3 regions of the Chryseobacterium sp. FG46 genome follow, and region 2 is predicted to be linked to each of the others. Evidence: riboswitches for the same ligand, from Rfam matches in the RefSeq annotation. Region 2 holds a riboswitch; each other region holds the start of a gene.
What was found. A riboswitch is a leader RNA that binds a small molecule or an ion and turns the genes downstream of it on or off. The one in region 2 is predicted to bind S-adenosylmethionine.

Region 1: it holds a riboswitch for S-adenosylmethionine, as region 2 does, so the genes downstream of both, ACODR7_RS11895 (alpha/beta fold hydrolase) here and ACODR7_RS05010 (TonB-dependent receptor plug domain-containing protein) in region 2, are expected to answer to the same signal.
Region 3: it holds a riboswitch for S-adenosylmethionine, as region 2 does, so the genes downstream of both, ACODR7_RS06845 (SusC/RagA family TonB-linked outer membrane protein) here and ACODR7_RS05010 (TonB-dependent receptor plug domain-containing protein) in region 2, are expected to answer to the same signal.

What each region holds. Positions count from the first base shown of each region.
Region 1 covers NZ_JBMDJJ010000013.1:117,167-124,771, reverse strand. The annotation lists gene ACODR7_RS11905 (O-succinylhomoserine sulfhydrylase) at 1-1,034, opposite strand, end outside; gene ACODR7_RS11900 (ACT domain-containing protein) at 1,131-2,669, opposite strand; gene ACODR7_RS11895 (alpha/beta fold hydrolase) at 2,669-3,613, opposite strand; SAM riboswitch class I at 3,674-3,780, opposite strand; gene ACODR7_RS11890 (MGH1-like glycoside hydrolase domain-containing protein) at 3,969-6,584, shown strand; gene ACODR7_RS11885 (OsmC family protein) at 6,661-7,080, opposite strand; gene ACODR7_RS11880 (proline dehydrogenase family protein) at 7,156-7,605, opposite strand, start outside.
Region 2 covers NZ_JBMDJJ010000004.1:154,925-162,529, forward strand. The annotation lists gene ACODR7_RS05010 (TonB-dependent receptor plug domain-containing protein) at 1-2,237, opposite strand, end outside; SAM riboswitch class I at 2,332-2,436, opposite strand; gene ACODR7_RS05015 (alpha-amylase family glycosyl hydrolase) at 2,529-5,366, opposite strand; gene ACODR7_RS05020 (hypothetical protein) at 5,616-5,900, opposite strand; gene ACODR7_RS05025 (fumarate hydratase) at 5,994-7,601, opposite strand.
Region 3 covers NZ_JBMDJJ010000006.1:157,425-165,029, reverse strand. The annotation lists gene ACODR7_RS06850 (RagB/SusD family nutrient uptake outer membrane protein) at 1-697, opposite strand, end outside; gene ACODR7_RS06845 (SusC/RagA family TonB-linked outer membrane protein) at 716-3,649, opposite strand; SAM riboswitch class I at 3,733-3,832, opposite strand; gene ACODR7_RS06840 (type II 3-dehydroquinate dehydratase) at 4,078-4,485, shown strand; gene pckA (phosphoenolpyruvate carboxykinase (ATP)) at 4,588-6,204, opposite strand; gene ACODR7_RS06830 (GYDIA family GHMP kinase) at 6,332-7,237, opposite strand; gene fabD (ACP S-malonyltransferase) at 7,246-7,605, opposite strand, start outside.

The sequences.
Region 1 (7,605 bases), on a different contig from region 2:
GTGGATGCCGGGTGCGTAACGATCGTTCTTGTATCGCCTAAGTTGGCAGACAGCGAACACATTTGTATCTTATCTAAAAAGTTTCGTCCTCCTTCTATTCCTCCTTTTATTTCAAATGCTACGATGTTTCCTCCCAACTTCATCTGCTTTTTGGCTACTTCATAATTTGGATGGGATTTCAGGAATGGATATTTAACTAATTCCACATTAGGATGGCTTTCTAAAAATTCGGCCACCTTCAAAGCATTTTCACAGTGCTTTTCTACACGGATTGCCAATGTTTCTAAACTTTTGGATAATACCCAGGCATTAAAAGGAGATAATGCAGGTCCTGTATTTCTTGCGAAAAGATAAATTTCTCTGATCAGGTCTTCTTTTCCTACGGCTATTCCTCCTAAAACTCTTCCCTGTCCGTCAATCAGTTTCGTAGCTGAGTGTACCACAATATCTGCACCGTATTTGATTGGCTGCTGAAGATAAGGTGTTGCAAAACAGTTATCTACAATAAAAATAAGATTATACTTTTTAGCGATCTGTCCGAAAAACTCAAGATCCAGAATTTCAATAGCCGGATTGGTAGGTGTTTCAAGATATAAGATCTTTGTATTGGGTTTAATGTATTGTTCAACATTTTCCGCATCTCCAGCTTTGAAATAAGAGGTTTCAATATTCCATTTCGGGAAATACTTGGTAAACAAGGTATGTGTAGACCCGAATACAGACTGACAGCTTACGATATGATCTCCGGCGTTCAATAAGGCAGCAAATGTAGAATAGATGGCAGCCATCCCCGTTGCAAAGGCATATCCTGCTTCTGCACCTTCCATTTTAGCGATCTTCTCTGTAAACTCTGTTACATTGGGATTAGAGAAACGGCTGTATAGGTTTTTAGGTTTTTCTTCAGCAAAGCTGGCTCTCATATCTTCCGCATCCTGAAATATAAAACTGGAAGTAAGATATAATGGCGTAGAATGCTCATCAAACTGAGATCTTTCCGTCTGGGTTCTTATTGCTGATGTTTCAAAATTTTCCATATAGTTTTAATTTGTCAATTTAGCAGTGTAACCATCAGATTCTTCGCGATGCTCAGAATGACAACTGCAGTAATGATTACCCTGTTATATTAAGTTTTATTTTGTTTCACTTACTCTTAAAATATCCCCGAATACACCTCTTGCTGTTACCTGTGCACCAGCTCCCGCTCCCATGATAACAATTGGGTTTTCTCCGTAGCTTTCCGTATAGATTTCAAAGATTGAATCTGAACCTTTTAACTGACCTAAAGCGGAAGTTGCAGGAACTGAAATCAGTTTCACATCCAACTCGCCTTTATCTGTCTGCAGATCACCGTGCAGATCACCTACATATCTCAATACGTGTCCAGATTCCTGATTCTCTTTTATCTTCTGGTATTCATCATCCAGTTCTTCAAGTCTTGAAAGGAATTCTGATTTTGAAACCTCCAATAAGTTTTCCGGAACCAGATTTTGGATATTGATATCTCCGAATTCATTGATTAAGTCTAATTCTCTCGCAAGAATCAATAGTTTTCTGGCTACATCATTTCCTGATAAGTCTTCTCTTGGATCCGGTTCTGTGTATCCTTTTTCCAGAGCTTCGTTGATGATGGTTGAGAATTTATCGTCTCTCAAAGAAAAATTATTGAAAACATAACTCAATGTTCCTGAGAATACGCCTTTAATTCTTGTAATATTCTCTCCTGAAAGGTGTAATAATTTGATTGTATCAATTAACGGAAGACCTGCACCAACATTGGTTTCATACAGATAACGTCTGTTGTTTTTGCTCAACGTATATCTTAGTTTTCTGTATTCCTCAATGGGAAGCGTATTAAAAATTTTGTTGGAAGAAACGAGATCAAATCCGTTTTCTGCCAAAGCATGATAGTTTTTAACAAAATCTTTGCTGGCTGTGTTATCTACAACGATCAGGTTTTCCAGTTGATTTTCGTTCGAGAAATTAATCAGTTCTTCTACATTCGATGGATGTTCTGCTGTTAAAACCTCATCTTTCCAATTGGCATCAAATCCTTTTTTATTGAAGGCAATTTTCTTAGAGTTGGCTACTGCTACCACTTTAAGATCAATTTTTTTACGTTTTTTAATTTCTTCTGCTGATTCAAGAACTTGTTCTATCAGTGTTTTTCCTACGTTTCCGTGACCAATAATTGCCAGATGAACCGTCTTTGGTTTTTTGAAAATTTCAGATTCTATGATATTTTTTGTTTTTTCATCCTGTGAAGAAGTCACTACAATGTTGACTCTGTTTTCTCCTGCCACCTGATTTAAAAGCAATGGAAAAACATTATTTCTTGCCAGCTCAGCAAAGACTTTATTGAAATCTTCTGCTACAAAACCAATCACAGAAACTTTATTGATACTATAGATCTGGGAAACTTTTCCTGATTTTCTTTCTGCTTCAAATTCATCAATAAGACAAGCCACTGCTTTTTCTGCATCATTTTCCTGGACCAGAATAGAAATTCCGTTTTCTATGGCCTGTTGAGAAATTACGCCTACACTGATACGCGCTAAAGTAAGCGCTTTAAAAATACGTCCGTCAATCCCGATTTCTCCCAGGAAATCTTCTCCTTCAAATTTGATGATTGATCTGTTCTTCAAAAATTTTATTTCGTTAGCATTTTTCATTACTTCTGTAAAATGTTTTTAATGATATTATTTAATTGTTGATATTCCATTAGGAAGGCATCATGCCCGTGTATAGATTGGATCTCGTGATAAGAAACATTCTTATTTTTCTCTTTTAAGTTTTCAAAACACATCCGGATTTCAGAAGCCGGGAAGAATAAGTCTGTATCTACTGAGATCATGTGCATTCGTGCCTGTATGTTCTCCAGTGCTTTTTCAGCAACGTTTATATTCATTAAGAGATGATTCATCAGCTTGTATGCTTTTAAACTAAACCTCTCGTTCAGTGCATTACCATGATAAACCAACCAGTCTTCTGATTCCAGGCGTTGTTTTTCCTGGTTATATTGGTTTTGAAATCTGTCATTGAGTGACTGTGGAGTTCTGTAACACAGCATGGCATGAATTCTCGCTTTCTGTAATGGTTCTTCTTTATCATTCAATAAAAATTTCTGAACCAGACACTGCGCATGAAGCCAGTCGTGTGTTCTGTAATCACAGGCTATGGGAATAAATATTTCTGCAAGATTCGGCTGCTTGGCAAGCATTTCCCAGGCAATCCCTCCTCCCAGAGAGCCTCCGATAATGGCATATAAGTTTTTGATATGTAATGCTTCAAGTCCTTTCAGAAATATTGCGGCGATATCTGAAGGGGTGAAGTCTTCATAGTCTTCAATTAAAAAATCATCATATCCGTTTCCGGGTATATTGAAACACAGAACAGTGTATTGATCGGTATCAACAATCTGGTTTTCTCCTACCAGCTGTTTCCACCAGCCTTTATCTCCGGATACATTTGAGTTTCCGGTAAGGGCATGGTTGATTAAAATGACAGGGGCTGTAAACAGATCTTTCCCAAAAAGCTGATAGCTTAACGGGATATGGTATTCCTTTTGGGAATTTGTTTGATACGAAAGATTAATATAGTTTAGTTCTGTTTTCAATTCTATTAAATTTTAATACAATTGAAAATGCCACAGGAAATGGCTGAAAAGAACTTCAGTAAGTTATCTGTCCAAAATACTTTGGTAGAACGTAGCACCTTCTTTGCTTGCACAAAGGGTTGCTAAGGTTTCATAGGGTCTAATCCCTCAACCTTTCTTGATAACATTTTCAATATTTGAATGAACGAATGATGCAAAGGTAGTTCTTTTCTTTTAATTTCAAAAAAAAAATATTTTAATATTTTAAAAAGCCCTTAAACACAAGTATTTCAAGGCCATATTAATAATTCTTCAGATGAAAAAAATTGGAATTACTTGTCAAAAAAACTAACTTCGTGTGGAAAAATGATGAGATATGACCGCTGAAAAAGATAGATTACAAGATACCAAATGGAAAAACTGGGGACCTTATGTAAGCAACCGGCAGTGGGGAAATGTACGCGAAGATTATAGCCCGAACGGGAATGCCTGGAACTTTACCAATCATAATAATGCCGAAAGCTATGCCTACCGCTGGGGTGAAGAAGGCATTGCCGGAATTTCTGATGTAAAACAGCTTTTGTGTTTTGCTCTTTCGTTCTGGAACAAGAAGGACAAAATGGTAAAAGAACGGTTCTTCGGATTGAGCAATCCTCAGGGAAACCATGGGGAAGACATCAAAGAAATCTTTTATTACCTGGATAATACGCCTACTCACAGCTATATGAAAATGGTGTATAAATATCCAATTAATGAATTTCCTTACGATGAGCTTGTTGCAGAAAACGGAAGACGCAGCAAAAAGCAACCGGAATATGAGATTTTCGATACCGGAATTTTCGATAATGATGAATATTTTGATATTTTCATTGAATACTGCAAAGCCGATCACAATGATATTCTTGCCAGAGTAACAGTATGCAACCGAAGTCAGCATGAAGCTCCTATTCTGGTAGCTCCGACTGTATGGTTCAGAAACAACTGGAAGTGGGGATACAATACTTATAAAGGAGAAATCAATGCATCTCCCGACGGAAGTATTAACATTGGACATGACAGCATTTCGATCAAAAAATTCTATTCCCGGAATTTAAACGCCGAAAGTGTATTTTGTGATAATGAAACCAATACGTCTAAACTTTACGGAGCTCCCGCAGTTGAAAACACTTATTTCAAAGACGGAATCAACCACTATATTATTCATAAAGCAAATACAGTAAATCCCGAAAAAAAGGGGACAAAAGCTTCTTTTCTGATTGATGAGCTTATCGGAGCCGGAGAATCAAAAGTTTTTGAATTCAGATTGTGCCCTGAAGAGGCCGATGAGCCTTTTGAAAACTTTGATACCATTTTCAATACGCGACAGGCTGAAGCTGAAGAATTTTATAAAGAAATTCAGAATGACACTGTAAACGAAGATGAAAGAAATGTTCAGCGACAGGCTTTTGCCGGGCTTCTCTGGAATAAACAGTTCTACCATTATAATATCGGAAAATGGCTGAAAGGTGATCCCAACTTTGAAGCACCAAGAAATTTCAACGAATATGTAAGAAATACAGAATGGAATCATCTCCATAATAAGGATATTATTTCCATGCCTGATAAATGGGAATATCCGTGGTATGCTACATGGGATCTGGCCTTTCACTGTGTACCTTTTTCCATCATTGATGCGGAATTTGCCAAGGGACAGCTTTTGCTGCTTACAAAAGAATGGTACATGCATCCCAACGGACAGCTTCCTGCCTATGAATGGAATATGAGTGATGTGAATCCTCCTGTACACGCATGGTCATGCTTCCGGGTTTTTAAAATTGATGAAAAAAATAACGGAAAGCCGGATTTATTATTTTTAGAAAAAGTCTTCCAGAAATTGCTGCTTAATTTCACATGGTGGGTGAACCGGAAGGATAAAAACGGGAAAAACATCTTTGGCGGTGGTTTCCTTGGGCTTGATAATATCGGAGCTTTCGACCGGAATATGGAACTAAAGGACGGCCAGCACCTTGAACAGGCAGACGGAACAAGCTGGATGGCGATGTATGCACTGAATATGATGCGTATTGCGATGGAACTTGCCCAGTATTACCAGGTATATGAAGATATGGCGATCAAGTTTTTTGAGCATTATCTTTATATCGCCGAGGCTATGGAAAATCTGGGCGAAGGCACAAAAGGTCTCTGGAATGAAGAAGACGGATTCTTCTATGATGTATTGCAGCTTGGTAATGGGGAAAGCGTTTCTTTAAGATTAAGAAGTATCGTAGGCCTGATTCCTATGTTTGCCGTTGAAATTGTAGATCATCATTTATTGGAAAAGATGCCGAATTTCAGAACCCGGATGGAATGGATCTTAAAGAACAAGCCGGAGTTGACCAAACTGGTTTCTCACTGGGATGAGGAAGGACAAGGACGAAAACACCTTATGAGTATCCTCCGCAAAAACAGACTGACAAAGGTCCTGTCCAGAATGCTTGATGAAAAAGAGTTCCTGAGTTCTTACGGAATCCGTGCGATGTCCAAAGTATATGAAGAAAATCCTTTTGTATTTTCTGTGCATGGAACGGAAAATATGGTCTACTATACACCCGCAGAAAGTGACAGCCGTATGTTTGGCGGAAACAGCAACTGGCGCGGCCCCATTTGGTTTCCCATCAATTTTCTGATTGTGGAAAGTCTTCAGCGTTTTCATTATTATTATGGAAACAGCCTGAAAGTAGAACTTCCAACAGGCAGCGGCGACAAGAGAAACCTTGATGAAGTAGCTCAGAACATAAGCAAAAGACTTTGTTCTTTATTTTTAAAAGATGAACACGGGCAAAGGGCTTTCAACGGAGGGAATCCGAAATTCAATTATGATGAACATTTCAGAGATTATATTACCTTCTTTGAGTATTTCCATGGAGATAACGGCCGTGGCGTAGGGGCTTCCCACCAAACGGGATGGACAGCCACTGTGGCGAAACTGATAAAACCAAGACTCACCTTTTAATAAGCAATGAGTAATTGGTAATGAGTAATATAAAAGCCGGATGTTTCATCCGGCTTTTGCTATTCTATGTGAGAGATTAAATTTTTTCTCCGTTCACATACACTTCGTATCCGATTTCTACATTCGGTTCTAACGTTTTTGATACAGAGCAGTATTTTTCAAAAGAAAGTTCTGCAGCTTTTAATGCTTTTTTAGGATCAATTTCTCCTTCCAAAAGGAACTTAACGTTAATCGATTTAAAAGGTTTCGCATCTTCTACCTGCACTCTTTCTCCTTCTACCTCTGCCTGAAAGCTTTTAATTTCCTGACGTTGCTTCTTCAGAATAGACACCACATCAATTCCGCTGCATCCTGCCACAGCCATCAGTACACTTTCCATTGGGGAAACTCCTTTGGCTCCCGGCTGGGAAGTATTATCTAAAAGGATAGAATTTCCTTGTGAGTTTGTACATTCAAATAAAAAATCGTCGTTTATTCTGTTGAGTGTAATTTTCATTGTACGGGTTTATATTTCAGATTTCTTTTTATATTCTTATTCAAATATAAAAAACTTTATGGAGTAAACCTCAGGCTAAGACATGATATCAACCATAGCCTGAAAAAGATTATCCGGATTTTCTGCAATGCGGTTACACATGTACAGATACCATTCATCACCATACACAATATACTGCCTGCACGGGTAACCTTCTTTATAGATTTCGTTCAACAGGTCTTCCTGTATTCCCAGTAACATTTCAAATTCATACATAGATTTTGGAATGTCATATTGGTCAATAAGCTCTTTAACTCTATTTTGAACGATATAATGATGGGTAGCAACAGAACATTTTCTGTTTTTAAGGAAAAGAGTTTCAATATATTTAATATATAAATCGTCTAAATGTTTTCCTCTCTCTACAGCATGTCCCGGAGGAACAGCAAAAGCACCTTTTACAATTCTTATTTTTCCTTGTGTTTCATTCAATATCCGTTCAAGGTCTTTTGGAGTACGGTTTAAATATGCCTGAAGGGTAATTCC
Region 2 (7,605 bases):
TTTGGTGAGAATTCCTGCACGTCTCCAAACGGATAACCATCTCTTATTACCTTACCAAAATAGGTATTTCTTACGAGAAAACTGAATTTTCCGATTCCATAATTTAATCCTAATGAAGCTTTTGTTTTGGGAGACAGTGTTTCAATGATATTGATCTGATCGGGACCAAAAAACTGATCCTGAGGCGTTCCTAAGTTTTCAGGAAAATGAAAATCTGTAATTTTTGTTTCCGTATAGTTTCCGGCAAGATTCATATTTAATTTTCCATTCCCAAGAATCCAGTCATAGGAAACCACTACATCTACTCCTTTCGTTTCTGTATCAATAGCATTGGCGAAAAATCTTCCGCTTTCTACCTTAAACTGATCCAGCCTTTTATCTGTAATATTGCTGGTAATCACGATTCTATCCTTTACTTTAATGAAATAACCATCTATTGTAATAAACAGTCCTTTTAATGGTTTTAATGTCAATCCTGCACTTGCATTGACTGAGGTTTCCTGTTTGAGTTTATCAAATCCAAGAATTTTAGCGGCTTCGCTATCGTTGCTGAATATTCCTTTGGTCACAATCTTTGAACCGGAAGTAGAAATATCCGCATAGGAATTATTAAAATACTGCTGTTGCAATGATGGTGCTCTGAATCCTGTCCCAACAGCTGCCCTTATGGCATAATTTTTTACAAATTCATATCGTAGCGCAAGTTTTCCATTCAAGGTATTTCCGAAATCCGAATAATTTTCAAACCTGGCAGCGGCGTCAATATTGAGTTTTTTATCTAAATCATAAGAAATATCTGCATATACCGCGGTGGAATGTCTGTCTTTCTTTAGTGCATTGTTGGGAGAAAATCCGATAAAGGATTGAGATCCGCCTGCTCCCAACACTGTAGATCCTTCAGTGGCAACGTTTCCATTGACGTCATATTGAGTATAAGATGCTTCGTCACCCGCTTTGATCTGGTATTGCTCAAACCTGAATTCACCACCGAAAGCAATATTGAAGCGGTTTATATTTTTGGAAACATCAAGATTCACCGTATTCTGAAGGAAGCTGTGTGCTCCGGCATAAAAATCTGTTGGTGATTTTGCTCCTAGAGAAGCATTATTGGTATGGCTTACATTATAATTGAAGGTATTGCTCCCGAATGTATTACTTACATCGAATAGCCAGTCATTAACATTATATTTTGCTCCTACAGCATAAGAAATATCATATACCTGAGACCCAAGAATTGCCTGAAAACCATTCGGGTAAATGGATGAAACCACATTAGACTTTTCGCTTGGCAGTCTTCTGAAGCCAAACCCTTCTCCTTCTTTAATACTGAAACCTCCGAAAGAATAGAGTTTAAAATGATCATTAAAAGGGTATTCTGAATTGAAAAACAGCTGTCCCTGTCTGATCTGGGCATCTCCGATCTGAAAATTAAAATCATCACGGGTCAACCCTCTTTTTTCAATTTCGGCATCATCCGCAGCTCTGGCTGCTTTTACAGCTTCAGCGTCACCTGCAAATTCATACGCAAAATTATCTCCGAAAATATCCAGGTCGTGATTTTGTGTTCTTGTGGTTTTTCCTCTGTGGCTTAGCTGTAATGAAAGATTAATATACCCTTCTTTCTTTCCTAATGAAGTTCCATAGTTAACTCCTGCCTGGTAAGTATCACCATCATTTCTTCCGGTTAATCCGTAGGTAAGACTTGCTGAAGCTCCGGCATTTTTCTTAAGAATAATATTGATGACTCCCGCAATAGCATCAGAGCCATATTGTGCGGCGGCTCCGTCTCTCAGGACTTCAATCCGGTCAATAGCAATAACCGGAATAGTGCTCAAATCTGTTCCTACAGAGCCATTTCCTACTGTATTCTGATAATTGACCAAAGAAGTAGAATGTCTTCTTTTCCCGTTAAGCAATACTAAAACCTGATCAGAACCCATTCCTCTTAACGTTACGGGATCAATATGCTCTGTTCCATCAGAAGCAGACTGTCTCACTGCATTAAATGAAGGGATCACATAATTCAGGAGATCCTGGGCGGTCATTTGCGGAGAACTTCTCTGGATTTTATCGATATTGATAACATCTACAGGAACCGGCGTTTCCAGCTTTGTTCTTTTAACATTTCGGTTTCCGACGATGATGATATCTTCGATCTGTTTTCCTTTTTCCTCACTTTCCTGAGCGGCTACCAGAATTGCTCCAAGCAATAGTACAGCTGTGCTTAATTTTTTCATTTTTTGTTCTTGCCAATTAATACTACCAATCTGACGGATCTTTCCGCAGATATACAAGACTTCAAGAAATGGAATTCATATAGAGTATTGACTTCAATTATCTCTCCCAAAGGGTTGGAATTAGCACCTTTACACGCTGGAATTGTGCAGGTTGCTAAGGTTTCTCCGGGCCAAATCCCTCCACCTTTCTTGATAAATCTACTGCAAAAGTAGACTATTTTTCTGAACTTACAAAAAAAGGCAAATCTGCTGATCTGCAAATTTGCCTTTATTATTATTCTATGTTTTAGCTTATTGAATCATCATCTTTTGAATAGCTATTCCTGTATCCGATTTCAACTGCACAAGATACGTTCCTGCCGGATAATTAACCTTCATATTATAAGCTCCATTCTCTTTATCCAGTTTGAAAGTATCCAATTTTTTACCCGTCATATCAAAAATCAGAATCTCTCCGTTTTTTGCTTTACTGAAAATGAGTTTAGCGATTCCGTTCCGAACAGGATTATCTGCAATCTGAAGGGATAACTTATTGGCAGCATTGGTATCTATAGTAGACAAAGCTCCTGTATAATTTCCAAAGATTCTGAATTCTCCCGGCTGTAAAGTGACCGGAGTTGTTGTGGAAGCTACATTCAAAATACTGTTGTCCATCAGATTCTGCCATTGACCTGTGTAAGGGAAATAAGGGACTACATTCTGTGCTGAGGTTGTGTAATTAGCCAATACGACAACATTCTTTATTCCTGTTGTAATAGCTGCATCATATACATAAATTCTTGTGATGAGACCATTAGGATCATTCGTAAGGTTATTGGATTCTATACTGTAGGTCTTAGATTTAAAAACCGGATAGGTATTTCTGATATTGATGATTTTAGCCCATGTATCATAAACAGCCTTTCTGTTCGCATTGGTATCATATCCTAAAGTGAATGCAACAGGCTTTTCATCGGTTCTGCATCCGTTATTGATAGTTCCGTCTGCGCATCTGTTGATGCTGAATTCATATCCTAATTCTCCAAACTGCCAGATCATTTTCGGACCTGGAATAGTAAAGAAAGTAGCACCGAAGGTTTTCATTCTTTCAAGAGCGGTATTCAGGTCTTTCACATTGTAGCTTCCGTTCACTGCACCGTATGCAAGATTTTTAAACATCAGTCTTTCTTCATCGTGGCTTTCTCCGTAGCCTACAGCACTCATATTGGTAAAACCGTGAAGACTGTGGTTCATTCGATCGTAATTGCTGTTTTCCTTATATCCCATCGTATTCTGATTGTAAGGATCTGTCTGCTTGTTCCAAAGCATAACGCCTTTTCCTTCGGCTATTCTGTAGTTGGCCCATTGCTGTTCTTCCGCATCTGTTCCCAAATGTTCAAAGATCATGTAAGAATTGGGATCAATCGCCCACTGTCTGTCTGCATAATGCTTCATAATATCCACTCTGTCCTGCTGATAGGCATTGGTACAGGGTTCATCATTTTCGGAACAGCTTTGTGTAAATCCTTTGGTTAAATCCCAGCGGAATCCGTCTATGTGATATTCAGTCAGCCATTGCTCAAGACATCTCTCAACGTAATATTGCGTTGAAAGGCTTGTATGGTTAAAATCATTAAATACGTTGTATGAATGTTTCGGAACCTGATTGAAGTAAGGATTGTTGGCCGCAACATCTCCATAGCCATCACCATCCGGGTCTACATTCCAGAGTCTTACCAGAGGAGAACGTCCTGTAGCGTGATTAAATGCAACATCCAGAATGACTGCAATTCCGTTCTGATGGCATAGATCTACAAATTCTTTGAATTTTTCGGGAGTACCATAGGCTTTGTCCAGTGCATAATGGAAGGAAGTATTGTATCCCCATGAAAGATTTCCATCAAATTCCATGATGGGCATTAATTCTATAGCGTTGATTTTTAAGTTTTTTAAATAGGAAATTTTATTGATCAATGACTGCCAGTTCTTTTCCTGTGTAAAATCTCTCAATAGTAATTCATAGACTACAAGATCCTGTTTCGCAGGTCTTTGAAAATTGGTAACCTGCCAGTTATAAGCGGTCTGACCTGTTTTAAATATTGACACTTCAAAGCCCTGTCCGGCAGGAAATGCAGGCAAATTTGGATAGGTAGAAGCCGAAATCCAAGGATCATCATAGGAAGATAAGATTTGCGGCGAATAGGGGTCTGCTACTTTTCTTAAATCATTGGTTCTGTATTGGAAAGTATTGAGCTGCTGAGGGGTAATTCCATTGAGCTCAATCCAGTACAGATCAGGATTTGTGGTATCTTTATTCATCAGATACGTATCATTCACCGTCCAGTTATTGAAACTTCCGATGACATGTACAAAACTTTTCCCCGGAGCATATAAAGCCAATCCCACCTTGGTAGGATCTGTCGGATCATAATTGATTCCCTGTCTGATCCAGTTGGGTATTGCCTGAGAAACAACATTTCTTGGAACCTGTACAATAAATGCCGCTGCCTTGGAATTGATTCCCTGTGTTGCCACAAGTTCCATACTGGCATCCTGAGTGACTGTATAACTGTAAGAATAAGATTGTGAAGGAGTTGTTGTAGAATTAACAACAGTTCCGTTTGCTTTTAACTGAAATGTTGCATTGGTACTGGTTGTAGCAGTAACAGTAATGGAATTTCCTACAGGAACTGAAGTGAGGCTGTTCACTAATGGATTTGTAAGCGTTAAGCTTAAAGTACCTACGTTTACAAAAATATCAGGTGAAGTCTGGTGTGATCCCGTCTTATCTTTTAATAAAAACCCAAACCTTCCTATCCCCGTTCTTCCAAAGAAAGCTGTGGGAGCAAAAGTAAGTGAATAACTGTCTGTTGCCGCATTATAATTCAGCTTATTCAGGTCATTGGAATTGTTCCAGCTTCCATTGGTAGGACAATCCTGACTGTTCTGATAATTGGTATCAAAAGACCATGTCCAGATATAAATGGCATTATTGGAAACTCCCCAGGAAGATTCATCAATCTGATCTCCCGGAACCGTAAGCGTAACAGCATCAGATTCATTGAATGGATTGGGAGAAATCGTATAATTGATCTGCCCAAAAACACCCAATGTAATCAGCAGAAAAACAACAGAATAAAACTTTTTCATTTATTATTTTTTATCGAATATAGTATAAATTTTTCTTCATGACGAGTATTTTCATCGCTGCACATCAAATATTTCATTTACAGAAGAGAAAAACTTTACGCGGCCCTTCAAAAACAAATTCGGAATATCTCCGGAAAGCCTGAGGAATAATAAATAGAAAAACCGCTTAATTGCTTAAGCGGTTTATATATGTTGTTTTGCTTTGATATTACTTTTTCAGAATTCAGGTGAAAAAGCAATGACAATCAATTAATGATGATGTCCGTGATCGTGAAGGAAAGGTCCGTTTCCTTTAGGCTCGCTATAGATAACTTCTACACCTTCCTGCTCAGAAATAAGCTTTCTTCTGATATCTTCAGGGTCGAAAGGCTTTACTTTTCCGAAATACTCTTTCAAACCTTCAGTTAGCCACATTGGGATTACTAATCCGAAGAACATGAAAATACACCAGAATCCTACTAAGAACATAGTAATGAAGAATATAGTCCAAAGGAACTGGTAGAACGGCCAAAATGCTGATAATATCGTTATCATTCTCTTAAAGATTTTAGGCAAAAATAGAACTTTTTTCCCTTTTACACAAAAGATCAGCGTTCTATTTTGTTATTTATTTTAATTTTAAACTAATTAGTGGGCAAGATCTGCGAAGAAATCGTTGCCTTTATCATCGGTGATGATGAATGCAGGGAAGTCTTTTACTTCAATTTTTCTTACGGCTTCCATTCCTAATTCAGGGAAGTCTACAACATCTACAGATACAATATTGTCTTTGGCAAGGATGGCAGCCGGCCCTCCGATAGATCCAAGATAGAAACCTCCGTATTTTCCGCAGGCATTGGTAACATCTTTACTTCTGTTTCCTTTTGCCAGCATGATCATACTTCCGCCATGGCTTTGGAACTCGTCTACGTAAACATCCATTCTTCCGGCAGTAGTAGGTCCGAAACTTCCTGAAGCCATTCCTTCCGGAGTTTTTGCAGGTCCTGCATAATAAATTGGGTGGTTTTTGAAATATTCCGGCATTGGCTTCCCGCTGTCGATAATTTCTTTGATTTTTGCGTGAGCGATATCTCTTGCTACGATTAAAGTTCCGTTCAGTTTTAATCTGGTTTTGATCGGATATTTAGATAGTTCGGCAAGAATTTCCGGCATTGGCTTGTTAAGGTTAATTTCAACAGCTTCTTCCAGGTGTGGAGGAGTATCAGGTAAGAATCTTTTCGGATCCTGTTCCAATTGCTCAAGGAAAATCCCTTCTTTTGTGATTTTCCCTTTGATATTTCTGTCTGCAGAACAAGAAACTCCCATTCCTACAGGACAGGATGCTGCGTGTCTCGGAAGTCTGATTACTCTTACGTCATGCGTAAGATATTTTCCTCCAAACTGTGCTCCGATGGCACTTTCCTGGCAGATTTTCTGAACTTTTGCTTCCCATTCAAGGTCTCTGAAAGCCTGTCCGGCCTCATTTCCTTCTGTAGGAAGATTGTCATAATATTTTGCTGACGCTTTTTTAACAGCTGCAAGATTGGCTTCTGCTGAAGTTCCTCCGATTACCAATGCTAAGTGGTAAGGCGGGCATGCAGCCGTACCAAGGTCTGAAATCTTTTCTTTGATGAATTCTTCAAGAGATTTTTCGTTCAGTAAAGATTTTGTCTTTTGATACAAGAATGTTTTGTTGGCAGAACCTCCACCTTTTGTTAAGAATAAAAATTCGTAGTAATCTCCTTTTTTAGCATAGATATCAATCTGTGCAGGAAGGTTTGATCCGGAATTTTTCTCATCAAACATCGTCAAAGGAACCACCTGAGAATATCTTAGGTTTCTCTTCTGATAGGTATTGAAGATTCCTTTGCTCAGGTATTCACCATCATCTACTCCTGTGTAAACATTTTCTCCTTTTTTCCCCATTACAATTGCTGTACCTGTATCCTGACATGAAGGAAGAGCTCCCTCTACAGCTACTGCAGCATTCTGCAAAAGGTTATAGGCAACAAATCTGTCATTATCGGTAGCTTCAGGATCATCAATGATTCTTCTAAGGCTTTCCAGGTGTGAAGAACGAAGCATGAAAGAAACATCTGCCATTGCTTCTTCAGCCAATAACTCCAGTCCTTTCGGATCTACTGTTAAAATTTCTCTGTCACCCAGTTTTTCAACCTTCACATAGTCTGATGTAAGTTTTTTGTACACCGTATCATCTTTCTGAATAGGATACGGATCCTGATATCTAAAATCCATTCAA
Region 3 (7,605 bases), on a different contig from region 2:
TTCTTGCCAGAAGTCCATTCACAACAGAACGGTTGATTTTATCTTTATTATTTCTTGTATAATTTTCCAACAGGTTATCAGCATCCGTAAGATCACTTTTAATCAGAGTATAGATTTCTTCAAGACTCGCTCTCTTCTTCCCTACAGTGCTTGTCGTGGAGGGTTCAGTGTAAATAGGAGCAGTAAGCGCTGATTTGTCTTTCAGATAGCTGAACTGATAAAAACTCGCCAGATTAAGGTAGCAGAAAGCACGTAATGCTTTTGCCTGTCCTTTCACCTGATTCTTTTTCTCCTGACTTCCTTCCGTTCCATCAATTCTTGTAATCACATTATTCATATTATTGATAGTGGAATACAATAAAGACCATATAAACAGCGGGCGGCTAGCTGTACTGTTCACCATTTCTGTAAAGGTATAAGTAGAACTAAAACCATATTTATTGGTCAATACGGCCACATCACTTCCCATGGCATCACTGGCTCTTAGAACAGTAGAATAACCGATATTGGCATAGGTTGTTCCATCGTTATTAAACTTTGCCCAGGTACCATTTACAACAGTTTCTGCACTTTCAGCTGTTTTGAAAACCTCCACGCTGTTGGCCTGATCAGTCGGAGCTGTGTCCAGATCATTTTCACAGCTTGTCAATGACAAAAACCCGATAAGTGCAAATGATATGTATTTTAATTTTTTCATTGTTTCAATTTTTAAAGGTTAAAGAGTTGCCTGAAGGCCAAAAGTGATTGTTCTCATTGCAGGATATCTGTAATACGTCGTTCCGTCCAAAGCCTGCTCAGGATCCATTCCTTTATGTTTATAGAAAGTCAGAAGGTTTTCTGCCTGAATATAAATTCTGAACTTTTTCAATCCTATTTTCTCAAAATAATCCTCAGGAAGTGTATATCCTAAGCTTAGATTTTTAAGTCTTGCATACGTCCCGGAATACAGGAATCTGGAAGAAGTTGAGGTCCAGTTATTCGTTGTTGTACTCAATCCCGGAACGTCTGTATAAGGATTATCAGGCGTCCACCTGTTCAACATTTCAGCACTCCACGCGCGCCCTCCTGCACTTCCGTTATGCATGATGGAAGTATAATCGGTATCTAAAATTTTTCCTCCGATTTTGAATGTCAGCAATCCTGAAAAGTCAAAATTCTTATAGGTGATGCTTGTACTGATTCCACCTGTCAGCTTAGGTAATGCAGAACCTTGCAATAGTTTTGTAGCTTTTGAATATTCCGAAGTTGTTCCTTCCACTGAGTTTCCGCTGGCATTGGTAGTAACAGTTTTCCATAAGGGTTTTCCATTGCCTGGATCCACACCAACCCATTCCGGAATAAAGAAATCATATACAGAACCTCCTACTGTCAGCAATTTAGTTCCTACCACAAGAGAACCTCCGGGTAACTTGGTAACTTTATTGTTTAAAGTACTTAGGTTCACATCTACATTCCATTGAAAATCATCATTCTTAATAGGTGTTGTAAATAATGAAAATTCAAATCCTGTATTCTGGATGGTTCCGATATTCGCAGGATAATCACTGATTCCCAATGATGGTGCAACCGGCATATTAAACAGAAGATCCTGGCTTTGTCTTTTGAAATATTCGATATTTCCTTTAATTCTGTTATTCAGAATCGCGAATTCCAATCCAACATTTAAATTAAGGTTGGTTTCCCATTTCACATTATTGGTAGAAGTCTTTTCAAGGGTTGTTCCCGGCTCTCCGCCAAGGCTTATAAATCTATACAGCTCCTGATACGCATAATAAAGCGGCTGCCCATTAGGTCTAAGTAATTTATCATTCCCCTGACCTCCGTAGCTGGCACGCAATGTCAGCTGATTGAAAACATTCAGGCTTTTAATAAATTCCTCATTGGATATTTTCCACGAACCTCCCACTGACCAGAATCTCCCCCATCTGTTATCTTTCGCAAATCTCGAAGAACTGTCTGCTCTTCCTGAAGCTGACAGGAAATAGGTATTATTATAATCATACTCTACTTTTCCAAGGAAACTTAATAAGCTTAATTTATTACTGTTTCCACTGAAGCTTCCTAACAGAGAAGCAGCATCCGGTTCATAGTAATAAGGCAGTGAAAACTGACTTCTTGTTCCGGAAATGGTCTGATAATCGTATTTATAGAATTCGTGCCCTGCTAAAGCATTAACATGGTGTTTTCCAAACTTTTTATCATACGTCAGAATATTGCTGGTTGTATAAGAAAGTGTTCTGGTATTGGTTTTCGTTACCGAACCTCCTATTTCAGCACCTTGCCCCAATAATGGATTTGAGTAATAATGTCCGTTATAATTCACTAAATCCACAGAGAAGCTGGTCTTGAATTTCAACTCCGGCAAGAAAGTGAATTCCATGAATCCTTTTCCGGAGAAGTTATCTTCTTTGTTTTCGTTTTTGTCTAAAGGCAGTGTTGCAGCGGCATTCTGATTCTGAAGCGCATTCGTAGGCCTGTATTTTCCAAAATCATAAACCGGGTTTCCATCAGCATCCAAAATATATGTACCATCTGCATTTCTTTCATAATAAGGATAGAATGAAGGAATAAATCTTGCTGCGTTGATGATGTTACTCGCCTTGGAATCCGAAGAAGTAGGCGCTTGCTGAATACTGTTTGTATAATTCAGGTTTACTCCAACATTAAGCCATTTTTTCACTTCAGAATTGATCTTCAATCGGGTATTATATCTTTTATATCCTGATTCAATCGCCATCCCTTTATCATCCAGATATCCCAGTGAAAAGAAGTAATTACTTTTATCACTTCCTCCGCTGATATCAAGATCCACCTGATTTCTTGAAGCTACTCTCTGTAAAATATCTCTCCAGTCATCATTCCAAAGCGGCGATGCACCAGGTAATAATTTTCCATCTGTTCCTACCGGTTTTGGATAAGCAGTGCCATATGGATTGATCCCAAGAGTCGAAACAAGATTATCTGTTGCCATTTGTGCAGCCTGTTGAGAAGAAACTTTGCCAGACTGATATCCGTTTCTCAGCGCTTCCCAATAGAGTTGAAAATACTGATCTGTATTAACCTGTTGATAATCTTTCACCGCTCTTCCGGAGAATCCCTGGCTGATATTAAAATTAACTCTGGCTTCTCCTTTTTTACCTGATTTTGTAGTGATGATAATAATCCCATTTGCACCTCTTGAACCATACAAAGCACTTGCTGTAGCATCTTTCAGAACACTGATAGATTCTATATCACTCGGGCTGATAGCGTTCAGGTTTCCGTCAAAAGGAATTCCATCCACTACATATAAAGGATCACTGGAAGCACTGATTGAGCCAATTCCTCTGATGCGGATGGTAGAAACTGCGCCGGGCTGTCCCGATGCACTGGTTGTTTGAATTCCGGCAACCTGTCCTTCCAATGCTTTGGTAATATTCGTAACTGGTCTGTTATTGATTTTATCGCTGGAAATTGTAGCTACAGAACCGGTATAGCTGTTTCTTTTTGCTTTTCCGTACGCTACCACTACTACCTCATCAAGTTCCTTTTCATGGAGGCTATCTTTTTTCGGCCTGGAATTCTGTGCATTGATGCTGGTTATTCCCAGAAAAAAAGCAGCAACCGGAGGTATCCACGCTTTATAATTGAATAAATTTTTGCTAATCATAATCAATTTTATTTATCATATATTAAAATTTTGCCCTTTGCCGAAAAGTCAGCAAAGGGCATCGATAAATACGATAAACCAAATGCTTATTTTTCCTTAAAAGGCTGAATGTAACACCTTGCCACACGAGGCAGGTTGTTAAGATTTCACAGGGTCAGTTCCCTCCATCTTTCTTTATAAGCCGATCGAAATATGGTTGCAAAGCTAAAAACTTTTAGTCTACAAAACAAGTAGACTTATTTGTTTTTTCATGATAATTTTTTAATAATTAACATAAATTTTTAATAAAACCCACTACAATAAGAAGTTGCAGACCTTATCATTTATTCAAACATGACAAATATCATTATCAATAATTCAATAGCATGAAAATTCAGTATACCTTAATTTTTGTGTGATTTATTGAAAAAACTTTTTAATTTTATGCTATGAAAGTTTTGATCATCAATGGCCCTAACCTCAATCTGTTAGGCACAAGAGAACCGGAAATCTATGGAAATGTTTCTATGGAAAGTTATTTGGAAAATTTAAGATCCGAGTTTCAGGCTTATGAATTACAATATTACCAGTCTAATATTGAAGGTGAGCTTATCAACAGGCTTCAGGATGATGATTTTGATGCGGTGGTAATTAACCCGGGAGCTTTCACCCACTATTCTTATGCAATTGCTGATTGTTTGAAGAATATCCGCAAACCGAAAGTAGAAGTTCACATCAGCAATATCTACAAAAGAGAGGAATTCAGGCAGAAATCAGTTACAGCAGCTAATACGGACGCTGTTTTATCTGGTTTTGGGATGAATGGATACAGATTGGCTTTATTGAGCTTGAAGTAATTTTTAGCTTATATTCCCCACAGATCACACAGATTCTCACAGATACATACAAACAAAAAGCCTCATTATTGATGAGGCTTTTTATATGTTGATGGATAACTATTAGATAGTCTGTTCCTGCAATTGGGGTCCTGAAGCAACTAATTTCTTACCTTCTTCAGTATCACAGTACTGCTCAAAATTCTTGATGTATCTTGAAGCAAGATCTTTTGCTTTTTCTTCCCATTCTGAAGCGCTCTCATAGGTATCTCTAGGATCTAAAATACCTGCAGAAACGTTTGGTAATTCAGTAGGAATTTCAAGGTTCATAATTGGAACCTGAGTTTTAGGAGCATTATCGATAGACCCGTCAATGATTGCATCAATGATTGCTCTGGTATCTTTCAGAGAAATTCTCTTTCCGGTACCATTCCAACCTGTATTCACCAAATAAGCTTTAGCTCCGTGCTCCTTCATTTTACCGATTAATGTTTTAGAATACATTGTAGGGTGTAATGTAAGGAATGCTTCACCAAATGCTGGAGAGAAAGATGGCTGAGGTTCTGTAATTCCTCTTTCAGTTCCGGCTAATTTTGAGGTATAACCGCAAAGGAAGTGGTACTGAGCCTGATCTTCATTCAGGATAGAAACCGGAGGAAGTACCCCAAATGCATCTGCTGAAAGATAAACAATCTTCTTAGCATGACCTGCTTTAGAAGGCAATACAATTTTGTTGATATGATATATTGGATAAGAAACTCTTGTGTTCTCAGTGATTGAACCGTCTGTATAATCTGCTACTCCATTGTTCACAACAACGTTTTCAAGAAGTGCATCTCTCTTGATGGCAGCGAAGATATCCGGTTCTTTTTCTTCAGATAAGTCAATCACTTTAGCGTAGCATCCTCCCTCATAGTTGAATACTCCGTTGTTATCCCATCCGTGCTCATCGTCACCGATAAGGTATCTTTTAGGATCTGCTGATAAAGTAGTTTTACCTGTTCCAGAAAGACCAAAGAATAAAGCTACATCCCCTTTTTCTCCAACGTTTGCAGAACAATGCATGGAAGCCATACCTTTTAACGGAAGGTAATAGTTCATCATGGCAAACATTCCTTTTTTCATCTCACCTCCGTACCAGGTACCTCCAATGATCTGTAGTTTTTCAGTAAGGTTGAACATAATGAAGTTTTCAGAGTGTAATCCCTGAGCTTCCCAGTTCGGGTTTGTTGTTTTTGATCCGTTGATTACAGTGAAATCCGGCTCACCGAAGTTTTCAAGCTCATAGTGAGAAGGACGAATAAACATATTAGTAACAAAATGCGCCTGCCATGCTACTTCAACGATGAATCTTACTTTAAGTCTCGTATCTGCATTCGTTCCGCAGAATGTATCTACTACATAAATCTTTTTAGATCCAGCAAGCTGGTTCAGCACTAGTTCTTTACAAGACCCGAAAATTTCTGCTGTTGTAGGTAGGTTTACTTTACCATCCCAGAAAATTGTATCTCTTGTAACATCATCCTGAACAATATATCTGTCTTTAGGTGAACGACCTGTGAAAATTCCTGTTTTTACCGATACTGCGCCAGATTCCGTAAGCTCAGCTTGCTCAAACCCCTGATTTTCAGGAGAAACTTCAGCCTGATATAATTCTTCATAAGAAGGATTATACACTACTTCATAGTTTCCTTTAATCCCTAATTTCTCTAAATCCTGGATGATTTTAGTGTTTTTCATTTTACTTATATTTTCTATTTCTTTATTGACTTCAACAAAAATAATATTAATTATTTGTTAAAGGTGGTTTAAATATACTGATATAAGTCAGAATGACAAATAAAAAAAAAGGATTACAACCATTTGATTATAAGCTAATTATATTTTCCCATTCTAAAACAGTGGAAAAACCTTTCTCCCAAAAATAGTTCTTATAGTCCCCAAATTTAGCACTCATTACAAAATCTCCACCCCATGCACCTAAACTTTTGACAAATAAAGGGCAATCTGAGAATAATTTTTCTTTAACTGTGAGAATTTCAAGAAAATTTGCAATTTTATGCTCATGAATCATCATTAATTCGGAAAATTTTTCCAATTCATTGCATAACAATATTTTTTTTGTGAGATCTGAAAATTCATTCACCAATTCCGGAGACTTCTTTTTGGACTTGTAAAAGTTGATTCCCTCTCTACTATCCTGCTTCTGATTTAAATGAATAAAAATCAGTTCATTTTTAAAGGATGGACTGAAATCTACTTTCTCATATTTTATCTCAGGTTTACTCTGGAACAGAACTGCAGATTTTTCCTTAGCTACAGCGATATCGTATCCACTGCCACCTAAGCTGATAGTATTAAGATAAAAAGGATCAACCTCTGCCCATTCTGCAAGATTGTTCATCAGGGTGGAACTGCTACCAAGCCCATAATCTGCAGGAAACTGAAGATTTGTTTTTAAATGATAAGTAAGGTCTGCTTTGAATTTACTGCTAGAAAGCTGCTGAACATTTTGTAGTGTTTTGGTAATGAATTCAGCACTTGATGGAATATTGGTTTCCAGAATCTGCCAGTTTTTATAATCTATGACAGCTTTTAACCATAATGTATTCTGATGATAAGCTTCCCAAAGAATAAGAGAGTTTCCATCTTCTTTTTCTTCAAAGAAAAACTCTTGTCCCAGCCTGGTAGGTACCGCTAAGACAAGAGCTCCATCTATTGCGAAATATTCTGAAGTAAGCATAAGCTTTCCCGGTGAAAATATCGCGTTCATATTTTTTATTAGATTGCAGAAGTTGCTTCTACAGATCCGTCAATTTTTTTGATTAATCCCTGAAGGGTTTTTCCTGGTCCTACTTCTACGAAGTTTGATGCACCGTCTTTAATCATATTCTGAACAGATTGTGTCCATTTTACAGGACCGGTAAGCTGAGCGATCAGGTTTTGTTTGATCTCATCGGGATTTGTTACCGCTGTAGTCGTGATATTCTGGTATACAGGAATGGTTGCTTTTCTGAATTTTGTTTTTTCGATAGCTGCGGCCAGTCTTTCCTGTGCAGGCTGCATCAATGGTGAATGGAAAGCTCCGTTTACTGGTAATAGCAATGCTCTTTTAGCTCCTGCTTCTTTCAGTTTTGCGCA